Regions from separate parts of the Dethiothermospora halolimnae genome, predicted to be linked through region 1. Evidence: riboswitches for the same ligand, from Rfam matches in the RefSeq annotation. Region 1 holds a riboswitch; each other region holds the start of a gene.

Region 1 (8,008 bases):
TAAGTCTATTTAATTTTAATATTATATCTTTCATTTATCTCACCCTAGGATCAATTTTTTTATATATTATATCAGCAAATAAGTTCATAGAGAGTACAGTAAACGTTATAAATAAAAATATTCCTTGTATTAAAGTATAGTCTCTAACCATTACAGCCTCCTTCATAAGGCGACCTATTCCAGGATAATTAAACACATTCTCCACCAATATGGCTCCACCAAAAACTCCACCTAAATTTAAAAATATTCTAGTTATAATGGGTAATATTGAGTTTTTAAGAGCATGTACAAATATAATTCTCTTATTATTAAGTCCCTTAGCTTTAGCAGTCTTTATATAATCTTTAGATAGAACCGATATCATACTATTTCTTGATAATAGATAAAATCCTCCTACCCTAGATAAGGATAATGCCATTACCGGTAATATTCCATGATGTATTATATCTAGTATTTTATCTATCCAATTGTTATAGTCCTTAAACACAGTCATTCCCCCCGATAGTGGAAAAAAGCCTGTTTTAGCACCTAATATGAACAATAAGAATATCGCCACTAGAAATGATGGAATCTCAGAAAACACCATCATTATAGAATATATGGACCTATCAATATTATTATTTCTATTCCATGCAGAAAAGGCACCTATTATTGTCCCAATAAGGCTACTTAATAATATGGATATAATAACTATTCCAAGGGTCCATATGGCCCTTTTTAATATGATAGATTTTACTGGAGCATTGTAATATATACTATATCCCATATTTCCTTTAAACATATTTAAAATATAATATTTATACTGTTTTATTAGTGGTTTGTCCAATCCGTAATAGGATTTATACTCATTAATCTGTTCTTCGGTATAAGTATAATTAACCGTCCCTTCCTCAGAGGAAAGAAAGGTAAAAGGGTCCCCAGGCATTAACCTGGGGATTATAAAATTTAATGTAATTATTATAAAAAATACTATTATATATTCAAAAGCTCTTTTACAAAAATTCATATTTTTCAACTCATTCCATTTCAAGATATGATATTTTATTATGGGTTACGGTATGATGATCAAACACATGCCTCCATCCATCATATTTTGATGGTCTATATACATCATAGCCGGTGGTATTATATAAAGGTATTTGGGGAATCTCTTCAGCTATAACCTCTTGAAGGTTATAAACTATTTCTTTTCTTTTATCTAAATCTAATTCTGATAATTGTTTTTTAGCTAAGTTATTTATCATATCATTGCCATAACCTGGAATCCCCCCTGTAAAGGTGGTTTTTATACTATTTTCTTCACTTACATATTTCTCTCTAAGCATATCGGCATCGTTTCCCCATCCACCGTGACCAATAAGAACCATTTCATAATCTCCATTTTTTACTGCTGCATCCCTCGATTTCATATCAACACTCTTGACTTTTAAGTCTATACCTACTTTTTCTAAACTTAACTTCATTAGCTCTCCGATTCTAACCTCTTGATTTCTGTTTCCTGTTAATAATGTGAAACTATATTTTTTACCATCTAATAATTTCTTAGATTTATCTAAGTTAAAATCATACTTTCTAACCTTTTTATTATACCATCTATGATCAATAGGTATATATCCAGCACTGGCAGGTTTTCCCGCTCCCCTGGCTACCTTCTCAATCATTTCACCTTTATCTATGGCATATGCTATAGCCTGTCTTAATACCTTATCTTTAAATTGAGGATTATTATCCATATTGAACATAAGCCTATACCCCCAAAAGCCAGGGTTCTTTATAATCTTATATTTATTATCCTCTTTATATTTGTTCAATATATCTGGAGTTACCCTTGTTATATCTATATCTCCCTTTTCAAAAGCTAATATATTATCACTAACAGGGACAAACTGTATTACATCGGCCCTTTGTTTTGGTCCCCAATAATCTTTAAATGCTTTAAATCTATATGCTCCTTGCTCTTTTTTATAATCTGTAAGTATGTAAGGGCCACATCCTATTACTGCTTTAGGACTATTAAATTTTTTAGGATCATCTACATTGTTCCATATATGCTTAGGTAATATCCTTGCACTACCAAACCTTTCTAATAGGGTAGCACTGGGATTATCAACATCTATACTTATTGTGTGCCTATCTATTACATTTATTTTTTCTATAAAATTATTTTTACTTATATTTAATTCATCAAAAACTGGTGGATGTTTAGCATAATATTCAAAAGAAAACTTTACATCTTCTGCTGTCATATCTTGACCATCCTGCCATTTTACATTTTCCCTTATATTAAAGGTATATGTTTTCCCATCATTTGTTATATTCCAATCTTCAGCCAACCATGGTATAAGACCTTCCTCTCCCCGTTCTAATAAACTATCAAATATAAGTCTCATTTTATATGCCCCAGGACCCCTTGAATAATGGGTATAGGGACTTGGATATCCCCAATCTCCCCCTTCAAGATTTAATACTACTGATTCTTTTTCTTCGGTTATATTTCCATCAGAATTTGTACTATCATCACTACATCCGACTATAACTATCATAAAAGTCATAATTATAATCAATAATATATGTATCTTTTTCATATTAAGTCCTCCTTAAAAAGTTTTACACATGCCAAATAAGCCAACCTATTTTAGCCTTTGTATATTCCGTTATTATACCATTTTGTGATATATCATTTAAATATTTTTCTATGTCATTTTTTAACTTAGGATCTTCTTTAACAGATATGGTATGCATTTTTATGGCATCTTCCAAATCCATTTCCTTATTCCACTCTACATCTTTATAATATATTTTAGGGTATATTCCCATATTCCATAATATATTAAATCCATAATATATTTTATTTCCCCATCTTTTTCTAGATTTATCTTTAGAAATTATGTTATTTATTCCATCCCTTACTTTATCTTCTCTAGTTACAAATCCGCTTAAAAAACAATATCCTTTACTGGCTTCAGTCATCTTTATTAGTGTATCCTTATTGTGTATCCCAGGACACATTGACACAAATACTAAATCAAATTTATTTTTCCAACCTTTAACTTCTATATCTATTTTCTCCCAAGGAACAACATCAAATGAAGCATTTTTAATATTTGATTTCTTAACATTCTCTCTAGCATAATTTATCATATTAGGGGATATATCTATTCCCTTTATTTCTTTTACCACCTTTGAAAATTCTATACTATATCTTCCAGGACCACATCCTATATCTAATACACTTGATTCTTTGTTTATAATATTTTCCGATATAAGAAAGTCTATTGAATCTTTCACTTTACTTTCCTTTTCCTTATTATCTATCATATTATTAAATTCTTTTGCTCTAAAATCCCATAATTTTTCAGTAGTAGCTAAGTCTATTTTAGAAGATTCTCTCCATAATTTATCAAATATTTCAATATTCATTTTATCACCCTTTATAATTATAATTTTGTTATAACGTACTAAAACCCCTCAACAAAAAAGTTAAGAGGTATCAAAAGACATATATACTAATAAAAGCATAAAGACATACCCCCTATATCCCGTAGAGTTTGTGGCATATAAATATAGGCAGGTCTTCTGACTTAAGTATCATCATTTTTCTAAGCCTTCCCAAAAAAAATCAGTGGCATTAATTTAGAAAAACTCCTCTATCACAGCGGCGGGACCGTCCAGGCATCTCACCTGTCTTCCCTTTTAATCAATTATCACTAAAATTGAAACCTATATTCATTTATTAATTTTTATCACTAAATAAATCATATATTATAGTTATATTTATGTCAAGAAGTTAAAACCTGGGACAAAGGGACTGTCCCTTTGTCCCAGGTTTTATAATAGATAGGTTATATTTAAGCAATTATAATTTATAATCATGCTTAAGAAAATCAACATGGCAATCATAGTAGTAAATTGAACTATCCTTCCCAATTTATTGAAAATCCTATTTTTCACAACTATAACAGTTTCCCATATTAAAGCCAAATTTAGCATTAAAAACATATATGATAAAACATGATATGCTATTAGCAATCCTTTTATATCTAGGTTTATTTTAGAAACATTTAAGAGAATCATTAAAAATACTCCCGATATTACAACCATGAAAATTATATTTAGTCTAGTTATTATAATACACTTTCTTCCCTTTCTTGTAACTTCATTCTTCTTATTCCACCATCTACTGAAAATAAAATATATTATGGATACAACAAATATTATTGCTAAAAAATATATAGCAAAGGATTCTAATATACTTTCAATTGTAGTAAGTTTTTCATATGTTCCATTGGAGAGGGGACTATATCTCCCCAACATATTTAAATAATCAAGCATTACATACTTTTTGTCACTTTGTGACTGAAATATTAGTAAACCACCTTTACTATTTTGAAACTTCCCTTTGCCAATATGTTTAAATATATATTCACTACCTCTTAGGGAGACTTTTATAGAAGTTTCATTATAAGGTGAGACACTTAACGTTCCAGTTAGTGATCTGAAAATTTTAAAGGGTGAACTAAGGGGAGTCCTTACAGCAAAATATTTTCCAAAATATTTTTTTATATCTTTGCTATAGGGTTTTGAAATTATTTTTACATTTTCTTTGTTATTTTCAGTAAATAGTTCATAGAACTTTTCTTCAAAATTACGTCTAAATGCAAACTTAGATGATGTTTGATCATCTTTGTTAATGGAAATAAAAAATCCTATATTTTTTTCAGGATAAATGGATAATTGAGCAGCATATGTTGGTCCATCTCCTTCATGACCTATAACCTTGTGTCCATTCCTCTCTCTCTCATAAAAAATAAGTCCATTTCCCAACATTTCCTCATCATATGTAAACTGAGTTTTTTGCATCTTCATTAAATATTCTTTAGAAAGAACATTTTTATTTCCTTCTAATAAAAATTTCATAAAGTTCCCCATATCATGGGCATTTGAAAAAGCAAACCCTGCAGGATGTATATGATATCTAACTGGACCCTTAGGAACTAAATCTCCATTTTTATATAAATATCCTTCAGCAAGATTTTTTTCCATCTTCGCATCATATCCATAATAACTATGATCCATTTCTAATGGCTCAAATATTTTAGTCTCAATATATTCTTCTATAGAAAGTCCCGATACCTTTTCCACTATTCTACCTAATGCAGTTATTCCATAATTTGAATATGACATAATAGTTCCAGGAGTTCTAATTACATCCGGTGTATTGGTTAAAACTTCATTTAAAGATTTAGGCTTCTCTTTGTATTCCCAATCCATTTGCCCTAGAAAACCAGTATCAAAACCGCCGGTATGGGTCATTAAATGAAATATAGTTATATCTTTTCTATGTAAACTTTCATTATCTATATCTTGAAAATACATATCTATACTATCATCTAGAGATAGTTTCCCTTCTTCACAAAGCTTCATTATCGCTACACCCGTAAATAATTTAGTAAGGGAATTAATCTGAAATATGGTTTTATTAGGATCAACTTTAGTTTGTGTTTCTAGATTCCCAAAACCATACCCTTTTTTATATATTATACTCCCATCTTTCACTATACTTAGGGACACCCCCGGTACATTATGTTTCTCCATAAGTGCTGTAACGACACCATCTATTCTAGTAAATTTATCCTTTATCTTGTTAAACTCACTGTTAGCACCAGCTATACTAATAGAACTAGAGAATATTATAAGACAAACTAATATTATTGATATAAACTTTTTCATAATGAAACACCCCTTTATATTATTAATTATATCTATAAAACTACTATAATTTTATGAACATTTTAGATTTTGTTCATATTTTTATAAAAAAAATTATTTTTTCAAATTATTTATTATGGCTTCAATAAGGAACTCTGTTAGCATAGGAAAATATTCTTCTCCATATTCCTTTTTATTAATATTCACATTATAAATTGTGTTAATGACAATTATGAAAAATTCAGGATCAATATTTTTCACTATACCCTTATCTTGCATATTTTTTATATATGGTATGAAGGTATCCCTAGTGGACTCAGTATACTTCTTATACTTATTAGGTTTTAATTTACTTAAAACTTTGTCTCTTACTTCAGTTTCAAACATAACTTTTAGTATAGGATTCTCTTCAATTTTCTCTAAATGGTTAGAAATAGCTTTTTTAAGTATTTTTAATGACTGCTCTTCAATATTTAAAGATTTTATTATTTCTTTATTTAATTGATCATTTTCTTCTAAAAATATATCTAGAAAAATATCTTCTTTAGAATCATAATAGTTATACAGTGTCCCCGTTGCCACCCCTGTTTTTTTAGCTATTTCCCTTATACCTGTTGACTTAAAACCTTTTTTAATAAATAGTTCCCTTGCTTCTTTTAATAAATTAAATTTTATATTTTTATCCAAACTTCCTCTCCTCTCACCATATTATGAACATTTTATATTTTGTTCATCTACAACTTATCACTTTCTTAAATTTATGTCAACAAAAATATAGGAATGATATTTAAATATCATTCCTATAAAAATCATTTATCCTATTTATCAAAACTATAAAACTAATATGATTACCATTACTATTTTTTAACAATAACATTCCATTTAGTATAGGGAAAGGGATTAACACTAAAGTCCAAATCAGTTTCTACATATGTAACAACAATTTCTGTTAAGCTGACTATCTTCCATTTTTTAAATAAATCTCTTATACCTTGTTCATCAAAATAATGATGAGGTACTCCTGCTTCAGGTCCATCTTCCCTTACGAAAGTGTTTTTTTCTATTTCTTCTCCCCTAAGATCTGGTCTACCTGCCGTTGTGGAAAGTAATGATGCCATGAACATCCCACCTTCACAAAGACTTTGGTATACATTTTCTACTGCTTTATTAATATTATCAATGGTATTGTGATGAAGAGCATCCCAAGATATAGCACCGTGAAAATTCATGGCTACAAATAGGTTATCAGTCATATCTGCAACCTTCAAAGTTCCGTTTACACCATTACTTTTAAGCCATTTATCAGTATGAACAATTCCATTTGGGGAAATATCACTTCCATATGCATTATGCCCCATCTGAGATATTAGTACAGTATGTCTTCCTGCCCCACAGCAAAAATCCCATATTGATAGTGGGCTTTCAGTAAATACCCCCTCAAGAACTTTTATAAACTTATATACCTCTGGTTGCGGTAAAGCTGCTATAAACTTTTCATCTAAAAACAGTTCATTCCAAGTAGCCATAGTTTATTCCTCCCTCTTTAATATCAATATTTAAAATATAATTGTTAAGGACATAAACTCTATCATAAATGTTTAGAATTATCAAACAAATTTTTACTATATTCCTAATGACACAATCTCTATTATATTATAGTATACCTATTTTTCCCTTGAACTTTTGATTGATACAATGCCTTATCTACCCTTTTAAAATTCACAGGTTCTCTAAAATATATATTCTCTCTTTACAATAAGCATTTTCTATCTTTAATATATAAGTAATATTCCCATGTTTTTCACAAAATCGAAAAAGCAATCACCAAAACTGGTAATTGCTTTTATATATATTATATTCTCTTAAAATCATGAAATCTTGTTCCTTGGAAGGTAAGCTTTCCTTTATCCCCTTCAACTATATATCCATATTTGTTTGATGGAACCTTTAACTCCACTCTATCATTACTATCGAACTCAAAGGTAATATAATATGTGGTACTTCTTGTATTATGGACATGACCATCATGATTATGGCTATGCCTAGATACATGACTTCGTTTCGATACTACTTTTGCATCTACAGTCAAAACCGGCTGTTGATTATTATTATGCCATTCAGAAACCCCTTTAACTATATTGATGATAACAATAATAATAATCATCATAAATATTATCCCAAAAAATGGTGGAAGACCTCCAAACATAATAACCTCTCCTTATAATCTATTTACTTTAATTATATCCTACTATTCATATTTTTCAATTTAATTTTTATCTAATATAATCATCTGATCTCC
Region 2 (8,008 bases), on a different contig from region 1:
TAATAAAAACTTAAAATGAGGGGAGGCATACAAATGAAAGACAAAAAGAAATTATTAAATATGAAAACTTCAAGTAAGAAGAACTATGGATGTGGTCATACAATAGTAGTTTTCGCTCCAGATGTATATCACTGCTAATTGGCACAAAAAAAGTGTATTCGTTTTACGAATACACTTTTTCACATAATTTCAGAAAGAATAACTATACATATTATTTAAGTAAGAGTTTAGTGAAAGTATTATAATAAATTTTTAATAATATTATTAAATGGAGATGAAATTATGAAATATAAGTTTCCTAGAATTAAAGAGGAGAACATTATTCACTATTTTGGTGAAAATAGTATTATTTATAATAAATATGATGAAATAAATGTTTTTAGTGAACCTCAAACAGATATATTAAAACTGTGTAATGGAACTATGAATTTAGAAGAAATACATGGTGAAATTAGTAAAATTTATGGATTAAATAGTGAAGAAAAAGACCAAGTTATAAAGACTATAAACACTTTTATAGAGAATATGACTAATGTTGGTCTAGTGGAGTATGGAAATAAAAGCATGGAAAGTGTAATTAGTACAACTGGAGAAGTGCTCAAATACTATCCATACAATTTAAATATCGAATTAACAAGCTTATGTAATCTTGAATGCTCCCATTGTTTTAAAAGTGCAAATAATAAATCAGGAAAATTCATTGAGTTAGAAGATATTAAATACTTAGTAGAAAAATTAAAAGGAAAAACACACAAGGTAATGGTAAGTGGCGGTGAACCTCTAATACATCCTAACATAAATGAAGTTTTAGGGCTATTAGTTGAAAACTTTGAAGTAAGTTTAATTACTAATGGGACCAACATAGATAGAGTGAATGACGATATATTGAAAAAAGTATATTTTCCCCAAATATCTTTATATGGAATTGATGAAGGAGAATTTGAAAGTATAACAAAAAGACCGTCGGAATTTGAGAAGTTTAAATTAGGAACTAAAAAGTTAAGTAATATAAATAAACGGCTTGGATTGAGTCTAGTATTGAATCAAGAACGAAAAAATAAATTAGAACAATATGTTCAATTTGCTATTGATTATGGAATAAGAAAAATGACATTTGGGACACCACTTCCAATAGGAAGAGCTGCAGGGAGTGAAAAAAATAGACATAATTGGAGTTTAAATCACAATGATATTATTAATATTAATAAGGATTTAAAATATCTTAAAGACAAATATAAAGATAAAATCATTTTATCAACACTAGATGAACTATTTGATAAGAGCAAACAAGAATACTGGCTAAGTTTTTTTGAAGAGAATTATGAACATAGCTTTAGTTGTGGAGCTGGAATTACATCGCTTACTGTTACGGCAAATGGAAATATAAAACCATGTGAAACTATGCCAGAAGAATATTTTAAAATGGGGTCTTTAAGTGATTTGGATTCTATTATAAACAGAAAGGAAATAAAAGGACTTAAAAAAGAGGCTTCAGTATATGGGGAAAGTCTAAAAAATAACAATATAGATCCCAGTAAGATTTGTGGAAAATTAAATAGGTTAATAAAAATTAGTGGTGACAATTAGAAAATTAGCCTAAGATATAAACAAAGGATAAGCTAGTAAACTAGCTTATCCTTTGTTTATGCCCATATAAAACTATATTTTAATTTATAATACATGGAGTTTTAATTAAAAATTAAAATTTAAATTGAACCTTTTAGTTATTTAAGAACTCTATATATAAAGGGGGAATGAAAATGAAAAAAATATTTATTTTTGCATTTTGTATAATACTAATATTAACTTCGTGTACAACGGATAAAAAAGAGGTTAATAGTAAAAGTAGTGAAAGTAAAGAAGTAACTATAGCTGTATGGGAGGATGATTATGATTTCACTATAGACCTTTCCATGCCTATTATTGAGTATATATCAAAATATAATAAGGATAATGATACAAGGGTGAAGTTTGATAAAATTAAAGGGAATACCTATGAAGAATTCTTAGATAACTTAAATGTTAAGTTATATTTAGATGAAGGGCCTACTCTTATATACATATCTAATATGCCATATTTTTATCAACTATTCAAAGAAAAAGGTATAGCAGAGAAGGTAGATACTGATACCATACCTAATCTTAATAATGTATATGACTTTTATTTAGAAGATGAAATATATTTTATACCCATAGGTGCTGACTATACGTGTAAATCATTCAATAAAGAACAGATAGAAAAGCTCGATATTCCATATCCGGATTATGACTGGACTATAGAAGATTACTATGAAATCAGAAACAAGTGGGTAGACTATACAAAACCTATAGAGTTTTCTCGAGATGATATACAGGATATAATCATATATAAATTAGATAACATAGATGTGTTTAGTCAAGATAATAAAAAAATTAATCTAGATACTAAACAAATGAAAGAAAACATAAATAATATGAGGGAAGAAATATATTCAGATAAATATATTTTACCTGAAAATTTTACATATGAAGATTATTATAATGCCTGTTTTGATTATCATAGTTTTAATAAGGGGAGGGATTTTCTTACAAGGTCGGCTACAATTTATTATTTAACCTTTGATGCATATAATGCCTTAAATGTTGAATCTTTAAAACGAGGTATGATGGATGACAGAATACATTTTCCAAATGTAAATAATCAAAAATACAATATAGACCTAGGTGGGTTTATAGTTAATAGTAATGGGAAAAATAAAAAACTAGGATATGAGTTTATAAATAGTTTATTAAGTAAAGAGTTTCAAATGCAAATGTATAAAGGGGAAAAACAAGATTATGTTTTACCATCAAATATGTATAGTCCTGTGTTAAAGACTTTAAAAGATAATATACAAAATATAGAATCAAAGAAGAATCTACAACCAGAGGTTATAAAAATTAAAAATTATATATATGACAAACTTAAAAAAGGAGAAATAAAACCAGAGATATATAGAAAAGACAAGACATTGAAAACAGTTACTTTAAGAAGAAAGTTATATAAGGATTTATTTAAGTTTATATTTACAGAGGATGTGTTTAGTGATGACAGCTTAAGTAGAGAATTAAAGGAGTTAGAAGATAGGTATAGTATATATTTAAATGAATAAGAATATTTACATAATTTCACAAAGAGCTTTTTGAATATTATATCACTCTAAATTCAAAACAGGTTTATACCAATATGCCATTTATTTTAATAAAGGATAATGTAAAAAAATATAGAAATATATAATAACTAGATTATTTATAATTTTAAAATAGCTTTAGTATACTTAAGGCTTTCTATAGGGGTGATGTATATTGGTTGAAAATATGAAAGTAGGTTTATTTAATGGAACGGTTGCCACTACAAACGGTTTATATAAAATAACAGATATAGATTTAGATAGTGCTAAAAAACTTATAGAGAAAAATGGATTTATATCTGCTATAGGCCATGGATCAACTGCTGAAATTATGTCCGATTTGTTTAATATGGATATAGACATGAATCGTATACAGTTTAAACAGAAGGTTGGTCAAAAAGCTGTGGTTTTTAAATTGAATAAAAGACCACCGGAAGGTGTTGTATTAACTAGAGAAGAGGTAGAGTCTATAGGATATTCGTTAAAACTAATGGAAAGATTAGAATAAATTAATTGAATAATTTTATTTAATATGGTAAAATCTTTATGAAAAGTAAATAGGAAATTTGGTTTGCCTATGGTAATTAAAAGGGAAAGAGGTGCAAATCCTCTGCAGCCCCCGCTACTGTAAGTAGTTACGAAACTTAAGGTTCCACTGCAAGATTTCTTGTGGGAAGGATAAGGAGTAGGGTTAAACTATGAGCCAGGAGACCTGCCGAATTTCTCGATAAAGTATACTTTCGGAGGGAAGGTTGTGCTTATGGGTGAATCTATGACGGGGGAAGTCTGTCATTTAACATTCACTGTGTATAAGTATACAAGCTCTACCTAAAGAAGGTGGAGTTTTTTTATTTTATAGTAAACTCCAATTCATCCGAAGGTCTAATTCAAAAAAAGAAAGGGGTATTATTATGAAGAGAAAAAGAGTGTATTTATTATTAATTGCTTTACTTATTTTAGTAGCTCCAAACTTTGCAAGTGCTATGCACATAATGGAAGGATATCTACCTCCTATGTGGGCAATTGGTTGGATAGTGGTGGCTATACCGTTTTTGATTAGGGGATTCAGTAATATTAATGGAATAGTTAAAAACGAGCCAAAGAAAAAATTATTACTTGCACTTGTTGGGGCATTTGTGTTTATATTATCAGCCCTTAAGATTCCATCGGTAACGGGAAGTTGTTCCCATCCCACAGGAGTTGGATTAGGTGCCATATTATTTGGACCCACTGTAATGACTGTTTTAGGAGTTATAGTTTTACTGTTTCAAGCATTACTATTGGCCCACGGAGGAATAACAACTCTGGGAGCAAATACATTTTCTATGGCAATAGTAGGTCCATTAGTGGCATATGGATTGTTTAAATTGTTGAAAAAACATAACGTAAAGGGTGGTGTGGCAGTTTTCTTAGCTGCAACTTTAGGAGATTTAGCTACATATATGATGACCTCAGTTCAATTGGCAGTTGCCCATCCCGATGCCACCAGTGGAATAATAGGATCTATGTCTAAGTTTATGTCAATATTTGCAGTAACTCAATTACCTATTGCCATAGCAGAGGGAATTATAACAGTTATAGTGTACAATCTATTAATGGAATATAAAACCGAAGGGGGTAATTTAATTGAAAACATCAACTAAAAATCTTATCTTATTGGGACTTGTTATAATAATTATATTAATACCCCTTATATTTATGGGGAACTCAGAATTTGGAGGAGCAGATGGAGAAGCAGAAGGGGTTATAACAGAGATATCACCCGACTATGAACCTTGGTTTAGTTCTATTTGGGAACCTCCAAGTGGAGAAATAGAAAGTTTATTATTTGCATTACAGGCAGCCATAGGAGCAGGAATTATAGCTTATTTCTTTGGATATATGAAGGGAAAAAGAAAAAGTGCTAATAATAGATAAATATGCATATACTAATAAGTTGAAAGATAAAAATCCCTTGGCAAAGTTCTACTTTGCCATTTTTTTCTTAATATTGGCTATAGTATCTAAAAAATTTTATATTCATATTGCTATATTGTCAGTAATGTTTTTTATAACTATAACAATAGCTAAAATTCCCCTGAAAAAATATATCAAAATGATTTTAATACCTTCATCGTTTTTAGTACTAAGCATTTTAGCAATATTAATATCTGTATCTAAAGGAAATGGTGAATACATCATAAGTATGGAATTGTATAATGTAAATATTGGAATAACCAATGGAAGTATAGAAAATGGAAGAATATTATTTACAAGATCTCTATCGGCAATAACTTGTACTTTTTTTCTTATACTAACAACACCAATGAATGATATAATATATATACTAAAAAAGCATAGAGTGCCTAAGCTTTTAATAGAAATGATGGTGTTAATATATAGATTTATATTTATACTTTTAGAAGAATATAAAAATATCTATACAGCTCAACAATTAAGATTTGGATATATAAATATTAAAAATTCCTTTAAATCCCTTTCTGCTTTGATATCGGTGCTATTTACAAGGATAATGCTAAAATATGAACATATGGAAATGGCCCTTGACAGTAAAGGCTTTGATAATGAATTTTATGTGTAGGTGATTAAATGATAAAAACTAAAGATTTAACATATATATATGAGGATGGAACTAGGGCCCTTGACAACATAAATGTAGATTTAAATAAAGGAAATATAATAGGCATAATAGGAGCCAATGGGTCTGGAAAAACTACATTGTTTCTAAATTTGGTTGGCTTATTAAAGCCCACCAGTGGAAAAGTATTATTTGATGATAATCAAATAAGTTATAAAAAAAAGGAATTAATAAAGTTAAGAAAGAAAATAGGTGTAGTATTTCAAGATCCAGATAAACAGATATTTTATCCTAAGGTATATGATGATGTTGCATTTGGACTTAGGAACTTAGGATATGATGAAAGGGAAGTAAAGGGGAGAGTAGAAAAGGCCCTTGAAAGTGTAGATGCCAAGGACTTTAAAGATAAACCTGTTCATTTTTTAAGTTATGGACAAAAGAAAAGAGTAGCAATAGCAGGAGTACTAGCATTAGATAATGATATAATTTTTTTTGATGAGCCTACAGCAGGTCTTGACCCTATTATGACTAAAGGAATAATAGATATTATTAAAAGTATATCAGAAAAGGGAAAGAAAGTGGTTATATCTAGCCATGATATGGATTTAATATATAAGCTATGTGATTATGCATACATATTAAATAGTGGAAAAGTGATATCATCTGATAATGTAGAAAAAGTATTTTTAGATGATAGTATAGTAAAACAAGCTAAAATAGAAGCCCCCTGGCTTATTCGATTTCATAAAAATGTGGGAGGCCCTATATTTAAAAGGGAAAAAGAGTTATATAAATTTTTAAATGAAAGGATTTAAAATAGGATTAAATATATATTTAGAAAAAGTAATAAAAAATGGTAGCTATTCCGCAGGATTTGTGAAAATATAGAATAAGGGAGGAAATTGTTAGAATTCCACTGTTCGAGCATAGCGAGTTTGGAATTCTATTTTCGACCGTTTCTATATATTTTCCAAATCCGAGGACTAGCGGACATTTTTTATTACTTTTTCAATATCCTAAATTAAATATATATTTAGTCCTATTTTAATATAAAATTTTACATTTAAAAGGATATATATTGATGAATATAGAAATATAACTATTGTGACTTTATAAATAATGTGGTCACCAATACTTTATTAGGAGGCAAGAAGGTATGGAGAATATAATAAATGAAAGGGAAATGGGAATTGGAGAGATATTTTCCTATGGATTTAGTATTTTTAAAGAAAAATTTAAAACGATAGCTATGATAATATTAATAGTTTATATACCAATTAATATTTTATTAGAAATGGTATCTTCTATGATAATAACAGAAAACTTATTTAGAACATACTCAACATTAGTGGATTTGCTGGAATTATTATTTGGTATATTGGCTACAATGTCCATAACCTATGTAGTTTATGGATATATATATGGTGAAGATATAAAATATTATGGTGCCCTTGAAAAAAGCTTTAGTAGATGGGGAGCGGGTATAGGGACAGGTATTATCCGGGGAATAATACTTTTTATCCTATTTTTGGCACTTATAATACCCGGTATTATATTTGGAATATATTATACATTTATGGCTCAAGCAATTATATTAAAGGACATAGGTGGGAAAGATGCATTGGACTATAGTAGAGAAACTGTAAAAGGGAGTTGGGGGAAAGTTTTTGGATTATCGGTATTATCAGGTATTATAGGTATAATAGTATCTTTACCACTTTTAATATTACCGGAAAACTTTATAATAAATGTTTTGTCAAGCACTATTATAGACATATTTTTAGCTTTTATAGTTGTTGTAATGACTGTGGCCTTTATAAATTTAGATATTATTAAAGATAAGGAAACTTTATAGAATATAAAGAGAATAATATGAGTTTATTATTTGTTCTAATTATATAACATCTGAAGGGACGGTATGAATATGATAGTTAACGGCAAAAAAATAAAGAATATTAAAATAAGAAGAGCTAAATCAAGTGATGCATCGGAATTGGTAAAAGTAGTTAAACAAATACATAGGGAAACAGAAAACCTCCTTAATACTCCAGAGGAGTTTAATGTAACTGTAAACCAAGAAAAAGATTTTATAAAAAGTCAATCGCTTTTTTTAGTAGTGGAAGTTGACGGGAAAATAGTGGGTTCATCAACCCTTAGAAAAAATAACATAGAAAAACTAAGTCATACTTCAGTTTTTGGGATAACCATACTAAGGGACTATTGCAATCTAGGTATAGGAAGTAAGTTGGTGGAACATACTATTTCTTGGGCCAGGGAAGTA
Region 3 (8,008 bases), on a different contig from region 1:
GGGCATGCCCGGCCCCTACGTCATTTAACTTTACTCCCCTAGGAGTAAAATCTCCTTATCTATTATTTATTCTCTATTATTTATTCTTTAAATCAAAAGTACTCCAAACCCATCATTATATTCCATCTTCACAACACACCCAGGGTCTATCTTAAAATTCCACATTTTTTCTAATTTTAAATCCAATAATGTGGTTAATATAACCCCTATTACACCGCTATGGGTTACTACAACATAAGTCTTATCTGTATTTTTTATTTCACCTAAAAAATTAGCTATCCGGCTATGTACATCCATTAGACTTTCCCCTTCTGGTATCCTATAATTTACATAGTCATCTATCCATCTTTTAGATTCTTCTTTATATTCATTACGTATTTCTTTATAGGTTTTACCCTCAAATATTCCAAAATTAAGTTCCTTTAATCTATTATCAACCTTTACTTCTTTATTAAATTTACTTCCTATAATATTGGCTGTATATAGGGTCCTTTTTAATGGACTTGAATAAATATAATCTATATCTTCTCCAATTATTTTTTCTATCCCTGCATCCACTTGCTTCTTTCCTTTTTCTGTAAGATCATAGTCGGTCCATCCGCTATATCTTTTATTTTTGTTGGCCATAGTTTCACCATGGCGAAGTAGTATAAGTTTCATAAAATCATCCTTACAACAATTTAAAAGTTAAATAACTTACAAATAAAAATACCGTCTGGGATATTTCTATAACAAATCCTATGGTATCTCCTGTCATTCCGTCTATCTTATCTTTTATATATTTAGTTATAGCTAAAACAGTAACAAATGTTATTATTTCTCCAATCAATATTCTATATCCCAATAATATGTAAGATATAATCATTGTGTATAATAAAGATATTAGCACTTCTTTTATACCACTATTATTTATAAATGTAGTTCCCATCCCCAATTCTTTCCGGGCATAATTACTTACTGATGCCGATATTATAGAGCTTGTTCTACCTAATATGGGAAGTAAAAATAAAATTTTATAATCTATGTAGTTACTTAATGCTATATTAGATATAAGTATAAATATAATCCCAATAACACCGAAAGTCCCTATCCTGCTATCCTTCATTATCTCCAAAACCCTTTTTTTGTCCCTATTACTAAATACCCCATCAAAGGTATCTGCAAGACCATCTATATGGAGTCCCCCTGTTATCCATATATACATCATCCAGCTAAAAACTATAATTATCGGTTTATCTAGATATTTATCCAAAAGGGATGGTAAAAAAATAAAAGCACCTATTAGTGTCCCTATAAGGGGAAATAACTTAATTCCTCTTTTTAAGTCTTCTTCTCTATATTCGTATTTATATTTGATAGGTATTCTAGTAAAAAACACTATCATAAGTAATAAACTTCGCATATAATCCCACCAATCATTTTATTTTAAGTGGTATTCCCGATACAGTTAAATGTACTTCGGTGGCCTTCTTCGCTAAGTACTGATTTCCACGACCTGCTATATCTCTAAAAATACTTCCTAATTTATATGATGGTACTAATCCCATACCAACTTCATTTGTTACAACTACAAAATTTTTATTATAGTCCTCCATTATCTTGAGTAATGAATCTATTTCATTAAATATTTCTTCCTCTAATTTATCCACTTCTTCCATGGTAATCTTGTAAAAGTCATATCCACTTTCGAGTATTAAATTTGAAATCATAATGGTCATACAATCTAAAATAATAGTATCTGCATCTAAAAAATCTTGGTTGTTTTTTAAAGTATTAAAACCTCTGTATTTTTCTATGGTTGTCCATTCCTTTGGTCTTGAGTTTCTATGTTTTTTTATTCTGTCCTTCATACCATCATCAAAGGCTATGGCAGTGGCTATATAAACTATATTTTCTCCAATCTCCTTAGTTATTTTCTCCGCCAACCTACTCTTACCACTCCTAGCCCCACCGGTTACTAGCGTTAAGTTTAACATTTTATCACCCCACTTTTTTAGTTGACAATGTGCAAATCGGTAAAGCCGATTTGAATATAATATTTTACGAACAAAGAGAGTAAAATCACCTTAAATTGTCCTCTCTCCATTCTCAATTCTCCTCTAAAGTTAAATCGCTTTCGGTACAATAATAGGATTTCTATCTTCCACCCGCTTTATTAAATCAACCTTTATGCCATAAACATCTTCTATATTTTTTTCGGTTATGACCTTATCTGGAGTATCCATTTCCTTTATTTTTCCGTCCTTTAAAAGAAGTATATGATCACTATATCTGCTTGCCATATTTATATCATGTAGAGTTGTTATAATAGTAAGTTGTTTTTCATTATTTAGTTTTTTACATAGCTTTAATATATCTATCTGATGTTTTATATCTAAATGGGATATTGGTTCATCTAATAACAGTATATGGGGATTTTGGGCAAGCGCCCTCGCTATCATTACCCTCTGTCTTTCTCCACCACTTATTTCATTTATTCCTTTATCCCTTAAATGCCAAGTAGATGTATTTATCAAAGCTTCTTTTACTATAGCCTTATCTCTTTCTCCTTCAGATTGAAATCTATTAAGGTAGGGATATCTGCCCATCATGGCAACATCATACACAGTAAAATCAAACTCTAAATCTGTTCCTTGGTGTACAACTGCAAGCTTTTTAGCTAAGTCCTTTTCCTTTATGCTATTTATTTCTTTATTATCTATGAATATTTTCCCTTTATAGGGTTTTAATATATTACATATATTTTTAAGAAGGGTTGTTTTTCCAGATCCATTTGGTCCTAATATACTTATAAAACTTCCCTTTGATACATTCAAATTTAAACTCTTAAGTATATCTTCAGTGGTATATTTAAAACTTAAATTTTCGATATTTATTATATTTTTCATTATATTACTCCCCTAGGATTTTTTTTAAAGTCTCTATAAGCTTTACATTTTCATTATGACTTCTTATTGTGGTTCTTATATAGCTTTTATCTAATCCATCAAAGTCTTCACATGTCCTTATATATATATCTTCTTCTATTAATAATTTTTTTAGCTCCTGTCCTTCCAATTCCTTTAATTTAATTAAAAAGAAATTTGCCTCACCATAAAAGACTTTTATATTTTTTATATTATTAAGTTCTTTCCATAAAAACTTTTTTTCTCTATTATACCAATCTAATGTTTTATCCATATATTCATTATCCTTTAATATAATTTCTAAACTGTTTAATGCTAAACTGTTTAAAGTCCAAGGTTCCTTATTTTCATTTAATTTATTTATTAGTTTACTACCTCCTAGACCATACCCTAACCTAAGACCTGGTATTGCATAAAATTTAGTCATAGATCTAAGGATAAAAAGATTATTTTTATCTATTAACTCTATATAGGATTCCTTATCTACAAAATCTATAAAGGATTCATCAACAAATAAATAGGAGTTTATATCATTTATTTTATTAAGTATTGGCTTTATATCATTTTTATTGGTAAAAATCCCTGTTGGGTTATTAGGATTACATAATACTACAACATCCGGTTTTAATTTATTTATTTTATTCAATAGTGTGTCTTTATTTATCTTAAAATCATTTATTTCCTCGGAAATATAACTAAATATATCACTTCCTGCTAGTCTAAATCCCCTTTTATATTCAGTAAATGTCGGCTCTATTATAAGGACTCTTTGGGGTTTAGTAGCCCTTGCAAATAAATATATAAGCTCTGTTGCTCCGTTTCCTAATATTATATTATTGTCCTTTATATTAAGGTGATTTGACAGCATCTTTTTATGGCTTTCACCATCAATCTCTGGATATGTTATTATACTTTTTAAATTCTTTTTAATATGGTCATATAGTTTATCAGATGCTCCTAGTGGATTTACATTTACACTAAAATCTAATATATCCTTCCTATTTTCTCCAAAATATCCACCATGCTTATTCATTTAACCTCTCCTATCTTACTATCAGAACTAATAGTCCCAATAATATCTGGGAAACATACATTATCCTAATAGTTTTTAAAATATGGTCGTTTTGTAAAGTAACGTTATCGTCTCCTATTGTAGGTTTATAAAGGGTTTCTCCAAAATATGTGTTTGTCCCCCCCAGTTGTATGTTAAGTAATCCTGCCACTGCACTTTCTGGATAAGCACAGTTGGGGCTTTTGTGATTTTTCCTATCCCTTAACAGCATTTTAGATCCATTGTTGAAATCATATCTAAGGATTATTCCAGCTATTAGCATAATTAAACTCCCCAGTCTAGCAGGAATAAAATTTGCCATATCATCAAGTTTAGCCGATGCATATCCTATATCTCTATAGGGTTTTTGTATATACCCCACCATTGAATCTAGGGTGTTTATTGTCTTATACATAAATACCATTTCTATAGGTACTCCCAAGTATAAACCAAGGATTAAATAAAATGTTGGAGCTAGAACCCCATCTATAGTATTTTCTGCTACGGTTTCAATGGCTCCCCTTATCACCTGTTTCTCTGTAAGGGTTTCTGTATCCCTTCCAACTAAATAGGAAAGCATCTTTCTCCCCTTTTTAATATCATTATTTTTTATTGCATAATATACCTTTTTAGTTTCAATATCTAAACACTTAGTGGCAAGGGAAGTATATGCTAAATAAGTTCCTACTATATAGTAGACTACTGGGTGAATCAGTTTAGATAAGTATAATATCCCTCCCACTATAAATGTAACTGTGATAATACTTAATCCCGTTAGAAAAAATCCACCTATTTTTAAATTGATTAGTTTTTGTTTTCTTATTAAATTTTCATACCTTTTTATAATCCATCCTATATACCTTATTGGATGGGGCCAATTTGGGGGATCCCCTAAAACAAAGTCTAAAATTATTGCAATAACTATTATATATACTTCCTTCATTTTATAACCCCATTATTTCTTTTATTTTATTTATATTAATATTTTTCTCCATATTATCAGCCAGTTTATCATATTCTTTTTCCTTTAATTCATAATAGCTTAAAGACTCATCACTGCATTCTATTCCCTTTTGTTTCTTTAAAAATTTAATTATATTTTTTCTAAAATTGTCATTATCGAATATTCCATGTAGGTATGTTCCAATAACAGTTCCATCTTCACTAATTGCACCATCTAATCTACCATCTTCAAGCCTTAATATATGGGAGCTTTCCCCTAACATTTCCGTTTCTCCCATATGTATTTCATAACCGGTAACTATATCTCCTTTATCATCAAATACTGGTGAATCTACAATAAATTCCCCTTTAGTTTGAGTTGTGGTCTTATTTTTTAACATTGTTGTTTTTATATCTAATATTGATAGTCCATTTATTCTATTTAAATCAGATTCCACTAAATATGGATCTACTATTTCCCTACCTAGTATTTGATAACCACCACATATCCCTATAATAGGTACTCCCTTACGTCTTTTTCTATATATTTCTCTATCAAACCCATTGTTAAATAAGTATTCTGCATCTTTTATTGTGTTTTTACTCCCTGGGATTATTATCATATCCATATCCTTTAGCTCTTCTGTATTTTTTATATACTTAACATTTAAATCCTTTTCTATTTCTAAGGGAGAAAAATCTGTAAAATTCGATATATATGGAAGCCTTATGATTCCTACATTAATCTCTCCACTGTTTTTATTATCAAATCTAGTTGTTACACTATCCTCATCATCAATATTTACATCCATATATGGAACTACACCCAGACATGGTATATTTATCTTCTCTTCTATCATTTTTATACCAGGCTCTAAGATTTTAACATCTCCTCTAAATTTGTTGATAATAAAACCTTTTATTCTTGCTCTTTCCTCTTCAGCCATAAGCATTATAGTTCCATATATAGATGCAAAAACTCCACCTCTATCTATGTCCCCCACAAGTATAACTGGGGAATCAATCATCTCAGCTAAACCCATATTTACTATGTCATTTTTCCTTAAGTTTATTTCTGCAGGACTTCCAGCCCCTTCAATAACTACACAGTCGAAGTTATTGTCTAGATTTTGGTACGCATCAATAATATATTTTTTAAACTCCGGCTTTTTTTTATAATAATCCATAGCCTTCATATTCTTATAAACTACACCATTTAATATGACTTGGCTCCCCACATTACTGGTTGGTTTTAAAAGTATTGGATTCATATCAACTCTAGGCTCTACCCTTGCAGATTCCGCTTGAACTGCCTGGGCTCTACCCATTTCCTTTCCCTCCTTAGTAACAAAGGAATTAAGGGCCATATTTTGAGACTTAAAGGGTGCCACATTATATCCATGGTTATTTAATATTCTACATAAGCCCGCAGATAATAAGCTCTTCCCTACTGAAGAAGCTGTTCCTTGAAACATAATATTTTTAGCCAAAAGATCATCCCCATTCTTGTTGTAATAGTTGTAATAGTTGTATTTCTTTGTATTTATTGAAAATAAAAACAGTTAAGTCTATTCGCCAACTCTTTACCCCCATATATTTGACCCTCAATTTCAAAAAACAAAAAAACACATAGGAAGGTTTCTATGTGTTATTCATCAAATGAATATACTACATACTTCCCTCCGAAGTAATTGTATCCCTGTTCTTTATGGCAGGTCTCCTGACTTACAGTTCACTTTACTCTCTTCTCCTTCCCAGTATCACCAGTGGTAATAGAAGATTTCATCCCTGATCACAGTAGCGGGGGCTGTAGAGGATTTTGACCTCTTTCCCTTTTAAACTTTTCTAAGAAAAGTACCACAAAGATATTCAGTTTTTAAAGTTACCTTCATTATAGTTAATATAAGTTTTTTTGTCAACTTAGAACAACGGCACTTTTGATGTCCATTTGTTCGGTGTAAGGTAGCAGAATTTATATAAACCAAAGGGCTCCCTTATATAAGGGAGCCCTTTGGTTTATTACGAAAAATGGGGTTTAAATCATAATAATTTTTTTAAGGGACTGATTCCAATATTTCTTCTAAATTTATCTAATCTAGGGGGATATAAAGTCCCTGTAACTATATTGTACACTTTAGAAAATTATATTCAACATATATTTGAAAACTGGTCGTTTTTTTAGCATATTTGGCAACACCCTTACATTTTTTGTCTTTTTATATTGAATAATGTCGATATGATTTAAGAGCTTATATTTAAATAATTATATATTAATATACAAGCCCCTTCCCTAGTTATTTGAGCTTTAGGGTTTAAATTTCCATCCTCTAAATTTATTATATCCAACCCTTTAGCTAAAGCTATATGACCTATAAGATTAGGGTCTATTTCCTTTACATCATGGAATTCCAATTTGTATATTCCCTGTAATGATGCAACTTTATCATAGCCTAAAAATCTTATAATATATTTTATAGTATCCTCTTTTGTTACACTTTTCTCTGGATTCTTTTCTTTTGCTGTTATAATATTTGTACTTATCAGCCTGTCATATAAAACTTCATCAAATTTGTCATCATCCTGAAACTCTGGAATGTAGTATCCTTTAGCTTTAGCCAATAAATACAATAATTCTCTCTGTTTTATTTCTTGGTTGGGCTTAAATTCATCTCCAGGAAGTGCTATTCCATATTGTGCCAATACTTCTATCTTAGATTTAGCTTTACTATCATCTATATCAGTATAACTTATTATTTTATTTTCTTTATATGATTCTCCATCACTATACAATATATCTCCTGTAATTCCATCTATATTAAGGGGTTTATCTTTTTTCACTGAGTATACTAATTTTGCCATCTTTCCTTTAGATGTCACTTCACTACGATAAATATAGTCATTATCTTTAGATTTATAAACCAATTCTAATCCTATCTCATCAAATAATATATCATAGGCTTTGTCTAGTTTAATAACCTTTTCTAAATCAGATTCAATTGGCAGTTTATCTTTATACCATTTATGACTGTAGGATCCAATTTCCCCTGAAGTTGTATCTATAGTTATATTAAATCCGTCTTCCGATACATATACTCCATTTTCTTTTCTT
Region 4 (8,008 bases), on a different contig from region 1:
GACTTTATGGGTTAACTTTTCGTCCTTAGTTATGAAGGCTTTGATTGAAGTCCTTAAATTCTCCTGTACCAATCTTCCCATTCTTAAAACTTCTTTTGATGCTTGCCCCACGGCAATTGATGGTGTTTCTATTATTCTTGCATCTAAATATTTAAGTCCATTTGTATCTTCATCTTCTCCCGGAACAAGTTTTTTGGCAGCTTTTACTATTAATGGAGCAAACCAAATTAATATAGCTACGTTAATTATATTAAAGAATGTATGGGCATTAGCTATTTGTCTAGAAACATCATTTTTTGATATTTCTTGAACTGCCCATTCAATAGGTATCCTAAGAACTAGCATAAATATAGCAGTACCTATAAGATTAAATAATAAATGCATTACAGCAGCTCTTTTAGCTGTTTTGCTCGCTCCTATACTTGATAATAGGGCAGTAACACATGTACCAATATTATCACCATATAAAATAGGTAAAGCCATCTCAATAGTTATCATTCCCTGACTGCCCAAAGTCAATAATACCCCCATTGAAGCACTACTGCTTTGTACAAGCACTGTCATAGCAAAACCAACTAAAATTCCTATTAATGGATTGTTAAGTCCATGAAGGGCATTATTAAATGCCTCTGATTCTTTTAATGGGTCTAAAGATTCTTTCATAAGATCCATTCCAACAAAGAGTATACCAAATCCAATTAGTGCTTCTGCGATTTGTTTATGTTTTTTCTTTGATGAGAATATTAAGATACCTACACCAATAGCAACAACAATTGGAGCTATTGCTGTAAGTTTAAAAGCTATAAGCTGTCCAGTAATAGTAGTACCAATGTTGGCACCCATTATTACTCCTATAGCTTGGGTTAATTTCATAATTCCAGCATTTACAAAACCTACAACCATAACGGTTGTGGCACTACTACTTTGTACTATTGCTGTTACAAGGGCACCTACTATTACCCCCATAAACCTGTTATTAGTTAAAATTCCTATTAAATTCTTTAATCTCTCACCTGCAACTTTTTGTAAACCTGTTCCCATTATATTCATTCCATAAAGAAATAGGCCTAGTCCACCTAATACTCCAAAAGCTACCTCCATTTTTTAACCTCCATTTCATATGTTATATATTATTTGCCATTACGTAACAAATTATATGATACAACATATTCATCTGAGTTTTGTTAAATCCATGTTAAATTTGTAAATATACAAATAAATTTGTTAGGAAAACGTTAAATAAAATCTATTGTTTTAGATGTTTTTCACAAAACTATCTTAACCCAGGAAAACCAATCTGTCTTAATGCCTCATATGTAATTATTGCCACGGAATTAGATAAGTTAAGGGATCTAGCACTCTCTCTATTAAGCATGGGAATCCTCATATTCCTTTCCCTATTAGCCATCAATAGGTCCTCTGGCAATCCTGCGGTTTCCTTTCCAAACACTAAAAAGCAATTTTCCGAGAATTCCATATCTGAATATGATTTCTTCCCTTTGGTAGTAGCATAAAAAAATCTACCTTTGTCATGCTTCAACAATAACTCTTCAAAACTATCATGATAATGAATATCTAATAAGTCCCAATAATCCAGTCCTGCCCGCTTTAAATGTTTGTTGTCTGTAGAAAAACCTAGAGGTCTAACTAGATGAAGTGATGCTCCCGTTGCAGCACATGTTCTAGCAATATTACCAGTATTTTGTGGTATTTCAGGTTCAACTAATACTATATTTATAGACATAATAGCACCCCCTTCATTTTATTTATTTTCTTTTACAGATATATTTATTTCAATTGTCTCTTCTTCAAATTCAAATGGAACACACATTATATCTTGCCCTTTAATTGAATATACCATTTCTTTTCCCGCCAAGATACTAGGCGGGGTAATATCCGTTTTAATGCCTATATCGAACAATTTAGTAGAGGCATTTCCCATAATCATATTTCCAAGTTCAGAAATAGCACTTTTAGCCATTTCATCTAAAGTAGCCACTGGCATACCTCCCATCATATTAGAAGCTAATTTTTTTCCTGTCTCTTCAGTAAAATTAATAACAATCTGTCCTTTTAAATTCCCGGTGACTCCAACGACCACTGCTATTGAATCAATTAGGCTTATATCTTTTCTCATAAAAGGTTTCTTTTGCTCTAGTGCTATATTCCCTACTTGGACTAGTATATCTTTACTTGCTGTTAAAAATGGATTTACATATTCTACTTTCATTATATCATCCTTTCTGTAAGCATAATTTAATAGAATTATATCACATTTTGTTGAAAAAGACTATTTATTGCCATGTATATTCTTTATCCCCTTGTCATCTAAAACTATTCTTTTATTAAAAGTATTTATACTAAATTCTTCTTCTGCCTTTTTGATACCAATCCCCTTTAATTCTATTTTTTTCAAGTCTCCTTCACCTATCCTCTTTTTATGTAGTGTATATAAATAATGAATAGCTTGGGGTAAAAAACCTAATAATCTTGCAGAAACAGTATCGGTGGATATGGGATCTGTACCGGCAATTATTAAGCCTTTATTTTCTATAGACTTCCCTAGAGACGGCCCTGTTCCTATCATCGTCCTATCAGCACTAACTATGGTTAAATCTATTGGCATTTTTTCAATCTTACTATGTGGGGAATTATAAGACCAACAAATCCTATTATGCCACTAACCGATACTGCCATAGCAGTTATAAATGAACATAATACTAATATAACTATTTTTGTCTTTTCTACATTTAACCCTAGATTTTTAGCCGATTCTTCCCCTGTTAACATTATATTTAAATCCCTTGATAAAAAGATTAATAGACCTATGGCTATACAAATAGGAAATAAAATAGTTAAAAGTTGATTCCACCCTTTCCCCGAAAAACTACCCAATGTCCAATAAATTATTTTGCTTAAGTCATTACTATGGATCACCATAAGAAATGACATGATAGCAGTAAAAAATTGTCCAACAGCTATTCCTGAAAGAAGTAACGTAGTTACTGGCACCTTATTTTTTACCTTAGATACAAAATAAACTATAAATGTAGATACCATAGCCCCTAAAAATGCCCCTATAGATATACTTGATATATTAAATAGGACTATGTTAATTCCAGTTATAATAACCAAAGTAGCTCCTAGAGCGGCTCCTGAAGATATCCCTATAACGTAGGGGTCAGCCATGGGATTTTTAAACATTCCTTGAAAAGCAGCCCCCACACTAGAAAGAGCTGCTCCCACCAATACACCTACCAATATTCTAGGTATTCTTATATTAAAAATAATAGCCTGATATGATTTTGGAATGCTATCTATATCTATATAATTCTGTATTATAGGTATTTTAGAGAAAACTATCTTTATAGTGGTTAAAACATTTATATTTGCACTTCCTATCGTTGAAAATACCGCTATACTAACTAATAAAATTATAACCAGAGAAGACAAAGTAAAAACCCAACTTTCCCTTCTCTGTAAGTTGATTTTCATAAATATCCCTACTTCGTCTATTCTTTAGTAGTATCTTTAAATAATTCTGGATGTATTTTTTTTGCAATCATTTCAAGGACATCTACTATTCTAGGACCAGCTCTTGAAATAATATTCTGATCAACAAGATATATTTTATCATTTTTTACAGCATTTAATGTTTTATACTGCTCATTATTTTTTATAGATTCAACTGTTTTTCCAGGACTATTTGGTGCTATATAAATATCTGGATTTTTTTCTACTAATTTCTCCACTGAATAATCAGCGTAGGAACCAGATGCATCACCAGCTATATTTTCTCCACCTGCTAAAGTAATAATTTCATCTATAAAAGACCCTGGTCCTGCGGTCTTTAACGGGTCTCCCCAAACTTCATAAAACACCTTTGGTTTCTTAGCATCTTTCACTTCAGATGCTATATAATCCATTTTAGCCTGCATAACAACCGTGATTTCCTTAGCTTTTTTCATTGTATTTGTTACTTGACCTATAGATTCGATAGTTGACATAACTTCTTTAATGGACTCTGGTTCATAGTTTAGTATCTTGATACCTGCAGCCTTTAATTGCTTATTAATATTTTCTTTACCTTCACCATATTGAACTACTAAATCAGGACTCAGTTCTATAATTTTCTCTATATTCATGCTATTATAACTACCAACAGTCTCTTTATCTTTAGCTGCTTCTGGATAATCAGAATACTTACTAACTCCCACTACTCTATTACCAAGACCCAGTGCAAATAATATTTCAGTATTATTTGGTGCTAAAGATACAATCCTTTTAGGTGCTTTTTCAAATGTTACTTCATTGTCAAATCCATCTTTAACTGTCAATGGATAATGGAATCCAACTGTATCATTTGTATTTTGTTCTTCTTTACTGTCATTATCTTTATATTCATCCTTCACCCTTATACAGCCTGATAACACTGTCATAGTTAATAATAATACCATAAGCACAGATATAATCTTTTTACCTCTCACTTTCATATATATCCTCCTCCGTTTTTTATTATAGCTTATTAAACATAAAAATACCTAGCTATTATTATGCTAGGATATATAAGTATATACCCTCCCTCCGAGACCAATTTGTTAGGCAGATATCCTGACTTGTGAATCATATTACTTCCAACGCCTTCCCGGTTCCCCAGTGGCATATGTTGGTTTCATCCTCACTTACAGTAGCGGGGGCTGTAGTAGATTTTCACTACTTTCCCTTTTAAGTTTCTTTATGAAACACCTAACTTTTTTATTATACTCATATAAAATAATAACAGATACAATTTGATTATTCAAGATTATTATAAACTAAGTTCATAATAGTCCTTTGTATTTACTTCAGATACCTTCTTTACTCCCTTGTTCTTTTCCCCTTTTAAAATAATTATTTCACTATACATAGTTTTAATTGAATCAAATCTTATTGTTGATTTATTAAAATAATTATAATCAATAATAAGCCAATAGGAATTTTCCCCAACTTTTATTACCGTCAGTCCTTTATAATTATCTTCCCATTTATTATTAATAGATATTTTTTTATTTATCTTATGTATTTCTATGTTTTTGACGTCTCTAGCTATTATACTATATAAAACTTTATTTTTAAAACTTTGTTGTCTTCTAGAAATAGTTTTTATATTTAATATATCTTTTATTTTATCAACAGATTTAAGTAAGATATCTCCATGGTCTCCATTTATAAATAGTTTTCTCCCAAATATAGATGCAACACTACTACTAATCACTGTTCCATCACCACGGGGACTTGTTATAACATATCCCGGTTTACCATCTATCCACAGTTCCTTGTCACTATCTACTTTATTTACACATATAAACCTTGAAGTCTCAATACCCTTACCTACTATTATATGGATATCTCCTATTCTACTGTAAAGTTTATCAACACTAGAATTCAAGTGATTAAGAAAACTATTTTTTTCTTGTATTCTATCATGGGATATAAACTGAATAAAGTCCTTATCATCCTTATAAAATAGATATTCTCCATATTCTCTACTTGGTAATAATTCTTTTGCTACAGGAAAAAACTTTTTCAAAAAATTAATATCCTGTTTTTCCTTATATACCTTTTTAAAAATCCATACAAATCCTTCCCAAAGTACTTTGAAAAATACATTCCCATTGACTTTATCATAGGGCAATTCTCCACCTTCCCAAAAATAGTAGGCCTTCACCGTCCCAGCATTGGGAGTACCAATCATTATTAATTTATTAATATCGTAATTGTACAAGTCACTTTGTATATAAGCTCTAGCCACCAACCCTCCCATGCTATGACATACAATATTTACCTTATTAGTTTTATATATCTGCTTAATTCTATTTAGCTCTGGTATAAGATAGTTTGTCCCACTATAATAATTCCCTTTTCTCCAGTCATAATGTACTACAAATAAATCTACCTCTTTCTTATATCCCATCCCCTCTAAACTTTTAATAAAAGGATCGTATATATAGCTAGCTGGTCCAAAACTAAACTCTCCTGTTCCTGGGATAATATCATCTCCCAAGGAACCAAATATACCAGGTATAAATACTAACGGAAGCTTTTTATTTGTTTGTATATTATAATTCATCATATTTATCACTCCACTACTTTTATATTTATATTATGATTTATAAATATAAAAGTTGATAAAAAAATAGTTGTGGGATTACGAATCCCCCAACAACAAAATATTTGTGGTTTTACATAAGTTATAGAATTACACTTCCTCTAATAACTAAGAATTCAAAAAACCACGTAGTTCCCAATAAATTTCATCAGTCACTATCAGAATAAAATTTTACGACCGTAGGGAGTGAAATAACCATATCTATTAACTATTAATTGTTAACTATTATCTATTAACTAAAAAAAACGGCCCTAGGGCCATTTTTTACTTATCTTTAGGTAATATTAAGTTTAGTACTATTGCCGCCAAAGTACCTGTGGTTATTCCTGAATGGAATATGATTGCTAATTTTTCGTGGAAATTATTTAGTAATTCTGGTCTAAATGCAACTGCTAGTCCTAATCCCATAGAAATAGCAATAACCAAACTGTTTCTCCTTGTAAACCTTACTTTTTTTAAAGTCTTAATTCCACCTACTGCTATCATACCAAACATCATTATTCCAGCTCCACCTAATACCGGATCCGGCATTATTGAAACTAATGCTCCTAGTTTTGGAAAAATACCAGACAACATTAAGATAATACCTGCAATAACAACAACAAATCTACTTGCAACCCCTGTTATAGGGATTATACCAACATTTTGACTAAATGATGTGTTAGGTCCTGCATTAAAAATACCAGCTAAAAAACTTCCAGTACCATCTGCCAATAGTCCTCCTGCCAACTCATCATGGGTGATTTTGTGGTTACTAGCTTCTCCAACTGCCATTAAATCCCCTATACTTTCCACTGTAGTAACTAAATATGCGGGAATAAATGCCAATAATGCTGTCCAGCTAAAATCTATACCATATTTAAAAGGTGTAGGAAAAGCTATCCAAGCAGCATCTTTAACTGGAGTAATATCAAGCATTCCCATAGGAATAGATATAATATAACCTGCTATAATACCTAATAATATAGCTCCTGCACTGAGAAAACCTTTTCCATATTGATTAAATAGTATAATTATTATCATTACAATCCCTGCTAAGAAAAGGTTTTCTAAACTTGCATACCCCTCTGCTCCTACTTGTCCTCCTGCAGCCCAATCGATTGAAACCGGTAATAAAGTTAAACCTATCAATGAAACAACCGTACCTGTAACAACTGGCGGAAAAATCTTCATAAGAGGTTTAATAAATCTACTCAATATTATTTCTACAAATGATCCTAATAAAGTTGCACCGAATATTCCCGGTAATCCCATTGTTGACCCAACCGCTATTGAAGGTCCTGCAAATGTAAAGTCTGTTCCCATTATACAAGGAAGTCTAGATCCTATAGGTCCAATCCCATAGGCTTGAATAAATGTAGCTAGACCTGCCATAAATAAAGTGGCATTAACAAAAAAAGCCATTTGTTCCATTGGCAGTCCTATGGCATTTCCTACTACTAAGGGTACCGCTACTATCCCACTAAATGCTGCAAATATATTCTGCAGTGCCAATGGTATAGCCATCTTAATAGGTGGCTTATCATTGATTTTGTACCTTAATTCACTATTGGTTTGTGCTTTGGTGTTTGAATTAACTGTTTCCACAATTGCCCCTCCTTTTTTAAGTAGCCCTAGTCTGAATATACAGCTACTATTTATTAAATGATAACTCTAATTATCATTTTCTTCTTTAATTTTTATTTCCCTTTGTAATATTAATACAATAGTTTTGCTAATTTTCTAACTTCTAAACTAAAGGGAAAATAATAATTTATTAATAATTTGTTATAATTATATTTTTTATGTCGTTGTTTGTCAAAACTGTTCACCGTTTTAATTTCCATATTATAGAAATATTTTTTGTTTTTTTTGTAATAT

What was found. Region 1 has a riboswitch for cobalamin ahead of V6137_RS07920 (class I SAM-dependent methyltransferase). Riboswitches for the same ligand answer to the same signal wherever they lie in the genome.
Region 2: it holds a riboswitch for cobalamin, as region 1 does, so the genes downstream of both, V6137_RS04730 (energy-coupling factor ABC transporter permease) here and V6137_RS07920 (class I SAM-dependent methyltransferase) in region 1, are expected to answer to the same signal.
Region 3: it holds a riboswitch for cobalamin, as region 1 does, so the genes downstream of both, V6137_RS04585 (cobyric acid synthase) here and V6137_RS07920 (class I SAM-dependent methyltransferase) in region 1, are expected to answer to the same signal.
Region 4: it holds a riboswitch for cobalamin, as region 1 does, so the genes downstream of both, V6137_RS14000 (ABC transporter substrate-binding protein) here and V6137_RS07920 (class I SAM-dependent methyltransferase) in region 1, are expected to answer to the same signal.

Annotation. Positions count from the first base shown of each region.
Region 1 is NZ_JBAKFX010000014.1:61,563-69,570, reverse strand. Features, by position in the region: gene V6137_RS07940 (ABC transporter permease) at 1-34, opposite strand, end outside; gene V6137_RS07935 (ABC transporter permease) at 35-601, opposite strand; gene V6137_RS07930 (hypothetical protein) at 534-749, shown strand; gene V6137_RS07925 (ABC transporter substrate-binding protein) at 1,017-2,585, opposite strand; gene V6137_RS07920 (class I SAM-dependent methyltransferase) at 2,608-3,420, opposite strand; cobalamin riboswitch at 3,550-3,739, opposite strand; gene V6137_RS07915 (serine hydrolase domain-containing protein) at 3,829-5,730, opposite strand; gene V6137_RS07910 (TetR/AcrR family transcriptional regulator) at 5,824-6,396, opposite strand; gene V6137_RS07905 (class I SAM-dependent methyltransferase) at 6,567-7,235, opposite strand; gene V6137_RS07900 (DUF2500 domain-containing protein) at 7,562-7,915, opposite strand; gene V6137_RS07895 (tocopherol cyclase family protein) at 7,976-8,008, opposite strand, start outside.
Region 2 is NZ_JBAKFX010000007.1:61,174-69,181, forward strand. Features, by position in the region: gene V6137_RS04715 (radical SAM protein) at 283-1,587, shown strand; gene V6137_RS04720 (extracellular solute-binding protein) at 1,761-3,131, shown strand; gene V6137_RS04725 (YddF family protein) at 3,325-3,657, shown strand; cobalamin riboswitch at 3,700-3,883, shown strand; gene V6137_RS04730 (energy-coupling factor ABC transporter permease) at 4,061-4,792, shown strand; gene V6137_RS04735 (energy-coupling factor ABC transporter substrate-binding protein) at 4,776-5,066, shown strand; gene cbiQ (cobalt ECF transporter T component CbiQ) at 5,050-5,730, shown strand; gene V6137_RS04745 (energy-coupling factor ABC transporter ATP-binding protein) at 5,739-6,542, shown strand; gene V6137_RS04750 (DUF7847 domain-containing protein) at 6,884-7,582, shown strand; gene V6137_RS04755 (GNAT family N-acetyltransferase) at 7,646-8,008, shown strand, end outside.
Region 3 is NZ_JBAKFX010000007.1:32,960-40,967, reverse strand. Features, by position in the region: gene cobC (alpha-ribazole phosphatase) at 88-660, opposite strand; gene cobS (adenosylcobinamide-GDP ribazoletransferase) at 671-1,402, opposite strand; gene cobU (bifunctional adenosylcobinamide kinase/adenosylcobinamide-phosphate guanylyltransferase) at 1,416-1,976, opposite strand; gene V6137_RS04600 (ABC transporter ATP-binding protein) at 2,106-2,888, opposite strand; gene cobD (threonine-phosphate decarboxylase CobD) at 2,893-3,939, opposite strand; gene cbiB (adenosylcobinamide-phosphate synthase CbiB) at 3,950-4,900, opposite strand; gene V6137_RS04585 (cobyric acid synthase) at 4,902-6,389, opposite strand; cobalamin riboswitch at 6,593-6,776, opposite strand; gene V6137_RS04580 (YcdB/YcdC domain-containing protein) at 7,141-8,008, opposite strand, start outside.
Region 4 is NZ_JBAKFX010000037.1:27,030-35,037, forward strand. Features, by position in the region: gene V6137_RS13975 (Na/Pi cotransporter family protein) at 1-1,101, opposite strand, end outside; gene trmL (tRNA (uridine(34)/cytosine(34)/5-carboxymethylaminomethyluridine(34)-2'-O)-methyltransferase TrmL) at 1,274-1,744, opposite strand; gene V6137_RS13985 (chemotaxis protein CheX) at 1,763-2,230, opposite strand; gene V6137_RS13990 (DUF362 domain-containing protein) at 2,291-2,626, opposite strand; gene V6137_RS13995 (FecCD family ABC transporter permease) at 2,617-3,495, opposite strand; gene V6137_RS14000 (ABC transporter substrate-binding protein) at 3,513-4,493, opposite strand; cobalamin riboswitch at 4,585-4,765, opposite strand; gene V6137_RS14005 (lipase family alpha/beta hydrolase) at 4,808-6,112, opposite strand; gene V6137_RS14010 (nucleobase:cation symporter-2 family protein) at 6,413-7,735, opposite strand.